Regions from separate parts of the Rhodococcus sp. SJ-2 genome, predicted to be linked through region 1. Evidence: riboswitches for the same ligand, from Rfam matches in the RefSeq annotation. Region 1 holds a riboswitch; the other holds the start of a gene.
What was found. Region 1 has a riboswitch for cobalamin ahead of metE (5-methyltetrahydropteroyltriglutamate--homocysteine S-methyltransferase). Riboswitches for the same ligand answer to the same signal wherever they lie in the genome.
Positions count from the first base shown of each region.

Region 2: another riboswitch for cobalamin. It lies ahead of ACSYG9_RS18075 (FecCD family ABC transporter permease); the one in region 1 lies ahead of metE (5-methyltetrahydropteroyltriglutamate--homocysteine S-methyltransferase).

Region 1 covers NZ_CM132340.1:803,093-806,499, reverse strand. The annotation lists gene metE (5-methyltetrahydropteroyltriglutamate--homocysteine S-methyltransferase) at 1-1,346, opposite strand, end outside; cobalamin riboswitch at 1,498-1,702, opposite strand; gene ACSYG9_RS03795 (DUF7676 family protein) at 1,888-2,448, opposite strand; gene ACSYG9_RS03790 ((2Fe-2S)-binding protein) at 2,445-3,092, opposite strand; gene ACSYG9_RS03785 (ABC transporter ATP-binding protein) at 3,085-3,407, opposite strand, start outside.
Region 2 covers NZ_CM132340.1:3,836,986-3,840,392, reverse strand. The annotation lists gene ACSYG9_RS18085 (TetR family transcriptional regulator) at 1-18, shown strand, start outside; gene ACSYG9_RS18080 (SDR family oxidoreductase) at 180-839, shown strand; cobalamin riboswitch at 938-1,120, shown strand; gene ACSYG9_RS18075 (FecCD family ABC transporter permease) at 1,276-2,355, shown strand; gene ACSYG9_RS18070 (ATP-binding cassette domain-containing protein) at 2,367-3,155, shown strand; gene ACSYG9_RS18065 (ABC transporter substrate-binding protein) at 3,148-3,407, shown strand, end outside.

The DNA.
Region 1 (3,407 bases):
GCGCGGGCAACGCGGATCCGGGTGGTCTGCGGGTACGACCCGATCGTCGTGGTCGGTAGCAAAGGCAGGTCGAGGTGCTGCTGCTGGATCTCGCGGCGCTGATCGGCCGACGTGCGACTGCGATCCCCCGTGATCGAGTCGAGCATGCCGCGCACCTGGTTGTTGCGCAGACGAGGATCGGACGCGCGCAGCTCGGCGGCGGCACGAGCCGCGTCGAGCTCGGACGCCACGGCGTCGCGGCCACTGCGCAGCGCGGTCGACAGCGTGGCCACCTCGGCGAGCTTCTCCGCACCGAACGCCAGCCACGCGCGCAGCGACTCGTCGAGGCCTGATTCTGCCTCGACCGTGTACGGAACGTGCAGCAACGAGCACGAGGACGACACCGCCACCGAACCCGTCGAGCCGAGCAGTGTCGCGAGGGCCGCCAGCGCCTTCTCCAGGTCGGTGCGCCACACGTTGCGGCCGTCCACCACACCCGCCACGATCAGTTTGTCCGACAGAGTAGGCAGTCCGGCGATGCCGGCCGCGTCACCTGCGACGAGGTCGACTGCGAGGCCTTCGACACCGGTGCGGGCGAGCGCAGCGAGCGCCGGACCGAGGTTGCCGAAGTAGGAGGCGACGAGGATTGCGGGACGGTCCTGCGCCTGCGAGAGCGTGCCGTACACCTGCTCGACCGCGGCGACGGTCGCGTCGTCGAGATCGCGGACGAGTGCGGGTTCGTCGAGCTGCACCCACTCGGCCCCGGCGGCGGCGAGCTGCGCCAGCAGATCCCGGTAGAGCGGGACGAGTTCACCGACGCGGTCGAGCAGCGGGCCTTGCCCGTCGACGGCCTTCGACAGCAGCAGGAACGTCAGTGGTCCGACGACAACCGGGCGGGCAGGAATACCGAGCGCACGGGCCTCGGCGACCTCGCCGAGAACCTTCGAGGTGTCGAGGGCGAAGACGGTGTCCGGGCCGATTTCCGGCACGAGGTAGTGGTAGTTGGTGTCGAACCACTTCGTCATCTCGAGCGGTGCGACGTCGTCGTTGCCTCGCGCTGCGGCGAAATAGCGGTCGAGGTCGTCGGCGATTCCTGACACACGAGGCGGCAGTGCGCCGAGCATGGCTGCGGTGTCGAGAACGTGGTCGTAGTACGAGAACGTGTTGACAGGGATCGAGTCGAGCCCGGCATCGCGCTGTGCGGCCCAGGTGTCGACGCGCAGATCGGCAGCGACCTTATCAAGGGCGTCGCGATCGATCTTTCCGGCCCAATAGGATTCGACGGCTTTCTTGAGCTCGCGGTTCGGTCCGATCCGTGCGGATCCGAGAACGGTGGCGTGGAAGGCCGGTGCAGAGGATGTAGACACTGGTGGTACTCCGGTGGTCGGTCCGTGGTGGCCTACCGCCCGTTGGGTGCACGAATCCGACCGAGCCCAGTCGACTCCGATCCAGCCGGAGCGAAAGAATGCGATGCCGGTCCGCGCGCCCTGTCCACGAGGCGGCACACCGCCGGGCACGGCGTGCCCGGCGCAGATGGCAGGTCTTCGGACTTGCAAGCGCCCGGGCCTGTGGGCCCGTACCTAGTGGCCGTCGCTTCCCGGGATGATGCCCAGTGCTGATGACGGCGGTCGTTCCTGCATACCGCTGCGGGACAGTCCCGGATTCTCACCGGGTTCCCTCTCCGCATCCCGATCGAGGATGCGTCGACGCCGCCACGGTCTTCGGGGCTCCTCACGACCGGCACGGCGAACCAACTACATCCCGGAGTATAGCCACGTCCTCGTTCGAATGGGCAATCGCTGAAGCGGAACGGCTACAACGCAATCAGACAGATACCGCCCTTCCCAAGGGTTGTATCTGTCTGCGCGGGTTGTAGTTTCGTCGGTGCGTTCCTGTCGGCTGTGCTGGTCAGGAGTGGCGAAAGCCTTTACCGGTGCGGTCGCGGGGATCCGGCTCCAGGCCGAGGAACTCCGAGCGGATCCGATCCCACGCCTCGAGGTGCTCCCACACAGGTGCCTCGGTCAGTTGCTGCATGTTGGTGAGGAACGGGGTGGGCAACATGACAGTGAGCATCTGCTCGTCGCGGCCGTTGAACAGGCGTACACCCCACGATGTCGGGGCGTCGTCCTTGCCGATCCTGCGGTACAACTCGGCGCGGCTGCAGCGGCGGATACGGCCGAGTTCCGGGCCGCTCGCGGTGTGCTCGCCGATGCACAGATGGAAATGCCAGCGACCGAAGTCGACGGTCGCATACCCGTCGTACATCGAGATCTTCTTCGGAGCGTTGGGCGCGGCGACCTCGAGCGCCGAACCTTCGATGAGCAGGCCGAACCACATGTCGTTCCAGTACTCGTCGAACAGCAGCCGGATCAGACGCAGCAGTGAGTCCTCGTCGGTGGGAAGTGCCCAGCGCTGTTCGCGACCGCCGTCCTCGGTGTCGACGATCTCGGGGTCGAATACGACTGTCACAGAATCTCCTTCGTCGATGTTTTCGGTGGGCTGGGGAAGACGCAGTCGCCGCACACTCCGCCCCCGGGGACGCGGTAGTACAGGCAGCAACTGCGACGCCGGCCGGTCGAGCGAACCAGCGCGCCGGCCAGACGGGGATCGTCCAAGAGCGTGTCGATGTGTGTCTGCGCTGCTTCACCGATCACTCGTCCGGCCCCGATGAGCGCAGACGCGGAGTTCCCCCACATCAACCCGGGGGCGACGATGTCGCTCCACGCCTCGATAAGCGGTTCGAGCTGGTCATCGAGAACTTCACCGGTGGCCGAACCGAATTCGGGGTCGACGATGTGCAGACGCAGACCCCCGTCGTTGCGCCACAGCAACGTCTCCGGGTCGAGCCGGATGCATCGGCCGGAGTCCACGACCGAGCCCAACGCAACGGACCACATTCGTGCGGCGTAGCCGAAGAACAGAGTCGACGCGGCCACTCGCGTCTCCCCGGTTCCCATTCGGTGCGCCGTGTCCGACACCAGAGGATCGCGAACCGTACAGTCGCGCAGCGCAGAGGTCGGTTGCCACCGGCTGTCCGATACCGGACCGGTGCTCACCGCGAAGTAGGGACTCAGCGCGGCGATGCGTTCGAGTACTGCAGCAGCATCAGGCACGGCTGTCCTCCGGTTCGAGGTCGAACACCAGTGTGCGCGGATCGAAGCGCATCCGCCCACGATCGAATGCTGCCCCGATACGCCCTGATTCGGCCAGCGCAGCGGGGGAGTCGCAGGTCAGTGTCCGGTCGCCGTCGAGCAACCACATCCGGTCCGACACACGCAGCGCGAGTTCGAGTTCGTGGGTGGACATGATCACGGCCAGGTTCTGTTCACGAGCGAGCCGACGTAGCACGTCGACGAGCTCGACCCTCGAGGGAACGTCGAGAAACGATGTCGGTTCGTCGAGTACGAGCAGCGAGGGATCCTGAGCGA
Region 2 (3,407 bases), 2.7 Mb from region 1:
CACACGCCGTCCAGGTAGCGATCGCCTGCCGTGTCCGGCCACTCCGGCAACTCCGCGCGCGAACAGAAGAGGCAGGCCCCAGGCGTCGACCGAGTGTGCGTGCCTTCTTCGCGCGCGGATATCGGAAGGAAGGCATGCTGGGAGACGCACCCGATCCCCGGACACAAGGAGCACTCGACATGGCACGCATCGCACTCTTCGGCGGACACGGCAAGGTCGCGCTGCACCTCGAGCGGTTACTCGCCGACTCCGGCCACGAGACCAGTGCGTTCATTCGCAACCCCGACCACGCCGACGACGTACGCGCCGCAGGAGGCACGCCGGTGGTGGCCGACGTCGAGCAACTCGACATCGCGGCGCTGTCCGACCTGCTGCAGGGCCACGATGCGGTGGTGTGGTCGGCGGGTGCGGGCGGCGGCAACCCCGCCCGCACGTACGCCGTGGACCGTGATGCCGCGATCGCATCGATGACAGCCGCGCAGGAGGCAGGCGTGCGGCGGTACGTGATGGTGTCGTACTTCGGGGCGAGACCCGACCACGGTGTGCCCGAGGACAACAGTTTCCATCCGTACGCAGAGGCGAAGGCCGCCGCCGATACACACCTGCGCGGCACCGATCTCGAGTGGACCATTCTCGGGCCGAGCGCCCTCACCCTGGATCCCCCGACCGGACGGATCGAGATCGAGGGTCAGGGTGCGAGAGACAAGGGGCAGGTCTCGCGCGCCGATGTCGCCGCCGTGATCGCTGCAGTGCTCGAGCGTCCCGAGACCGCCGGTCGCATGATCGAGTTCAACAACGGCGACACACCGATCGCGGAGGCGCTCGACGCACTCCGCTGACGGTCGTCACCGGTAGATCGACGCCGTGGACCCCGGATCTCGCACAGCGGGTCCGGACCCACGGCCATTGTTACGCCTGTGTTACGTTCTCCACGAGTCAGAAGCAGCCCTGATGCAGTACGTGCATCAGAAATGCAAGGGAATCCGGTGCAACTCCGGAACTGTCGCGCAGCGGTGAAGGCGACCGACAGGGCACGTGCCACTGGACCGGAATCGGTCCGGGAAGGCGCCCTGTCGGAACGACCCTGAGTCCGAAGACCTGCTGGCTCACCGAATCACACACGTGGGCCTCGCGATTGGGCCCCTGATACGAGAGAACGATCGATGCGCGCCCAGACCGATGGCACCGCCCTCCCCATTCGTGTTCACGCCTCCGCACGAAGCGACCTACCGACCCCACGACAGGTCACGGAGTCCGCACCGTCGGGGTGCTGAGTTGCTCGAGGTCGCGAAGTCACCTCAGCGCACCACGCCACCGCAGCACACACGAATTCCGGCGATCCCGCTCCTGGTCGTCCTCGCCCTCGCGGTCGTCCTCAGCGGATTCATGTCGCTGACCTTCGGGTCCGAGCCGGTGCCGCTGTCCGCCACATGGGACGTGGTGCGAGCACATTTCACCGGTGGGGTCGGCCCCGACCCGGTGTACGACACGATCATCTGGGAACTTCGTGCTCCCCGCATCCTGATGGCGCTCATCGTCGGTGCAGGCCTGGCCATGGCCGGGGCCGCAATGCAGACCCTGGTGCGAAATCCGCTGGCCGATCCCTATCTTCTGGGTATCTCCGCCGGTGCCGGCGTCGGGGCCACTCTCGTCATCATGTTCGGTGTCCTGACCACTATCGGTGTGTGGGCATTGTCGTTGGGCGCCCTGATCGGCGCCATGGTCGCCGGAGCCGCGGTCTTCGGCATCTCCATTGCACAGGGGGGCCTGACCCCACTCCGTCTCATTCTCACCGGCGTGGTCATGGCCTCGGCGTTCTCGTCCGTCTCCAGCTTCCTGGTCTTCCTCAGTGATGACCGCGATGCCGTTCGGTCGGTCCTGCACTGGACCCTCGGAAGCGTGGCGGGTGCGATGTGGGTGCAGATTCTCCCTGCCCTGCTCGTCGTGGTTGCGTCTGCCGCGATCCTGTTCGCACTCCATTCATGGCTCGACGCGCTGGCAAGCGGACCGGACGTGGCCAGAGCACTCGGTGTGCCGGTGCGGGGGCTCCGACTGGGACTCTTCGCTTTGTCGTCGATTCTTGTCGGCGTGCTGGTCTCGGTGTCCGGAGGAATCGGATTCGTCGGCCTGATCATGCCGCACCTCGCCAGGATCGTGGTGGGCGCACGCCATCGGGTGGTGCTTCCTGTGGCCGCACTCGGTGGCGCACTGTTCCTGCTCTGGATCGACATCGCTGCTCGGGTCCTGCTCAGTCCGGAGGAACTCCCCCTGGGTGTGATGACCGGTCTCGTGGGGGCACCGGTGTTCCTCTTCCTGCTGGGGCGCCGCCACTACAGTTTTTCGGACGGTGACTGATGCATATTCGGATGCGCAATGTTCGCTGCCGGATCGCCGGATCGGACATTCTGTCCGGCATCGATCTCGACTTCCCCGCCGGCTCCATGGTGGCGCTGGTGGGAATCAACGGGAGCGGTAAATCGACATTGCTTCGAACCCTCGCAGGCCTGCGCGCCCCCGCGGAGGGAACCGTCACCCTCGACGGCCGAGATCTCTATTCGCTTCCGCCACGTGCTCGGGCACGAGCGATTGCCTATGTCGGTCAGGAGGAAACACCCCCTCAGGACCTCTTGCTCGGTGAGATGGTCGCCATGGGCCGCATCCCCCATCGGCCACCCTGGTCCCTGGGAGAAGAATCCGATCGGGAGGTCACACTGCGCGCACTGACCACCGTCGAATTGGCACACGCAGTCGATCGCCGGTGCGATCAACTCTCGGGCGGTGAACGGCGCCGCGCCATGCTGGCTCGTGGATTGGCTCAGGAATCGTCCCTGCTGATCCTGGACGAACCGACCAACCATCTCGATATCCGCCATCAGATACACCTCCTCGACACACTGCGCGGCCTCGGCTGCACGGTGGTGGCCGCAATGCACGACCTCGCGCTCGCGGCGGCGTACTTCGATCGGGTCGCCGTCCTCCACGACGGCGCTCTCGCGACCTACGGCGACGCATCCGAGGCCTTGTCCCCAGCAACGATCACTCGTGCCTTCGGCGTTCCTGCAACACAACTCACCGATCCTGCGACCGGACGGCAGCACCTGGTGCTCGGTACCGACTCGCCCCGGATCCGATCACACACGGAGAACCATGCCTGAGTACGTCCCATCCCGTTCGAAGACCCTGCCTCGTTCGAGGACTCCGGTCTCGCTGGCCGTCGGCCTCCTCACCGCAGCCATGACGCTGGCCGGCTGCAGCAGCGCAGACGAACAGCAGGAGGTTGCGTCGGACGGTCACGTCACCGTCGAGAACTGCGGAGAGCAGATCACCTTCCCCTCGCCGGCACAGGCGATCTACGCCAACGACAGTCAGATCCTCCTGAATCTGCTTGCCCTCGAGGCCGACGACCG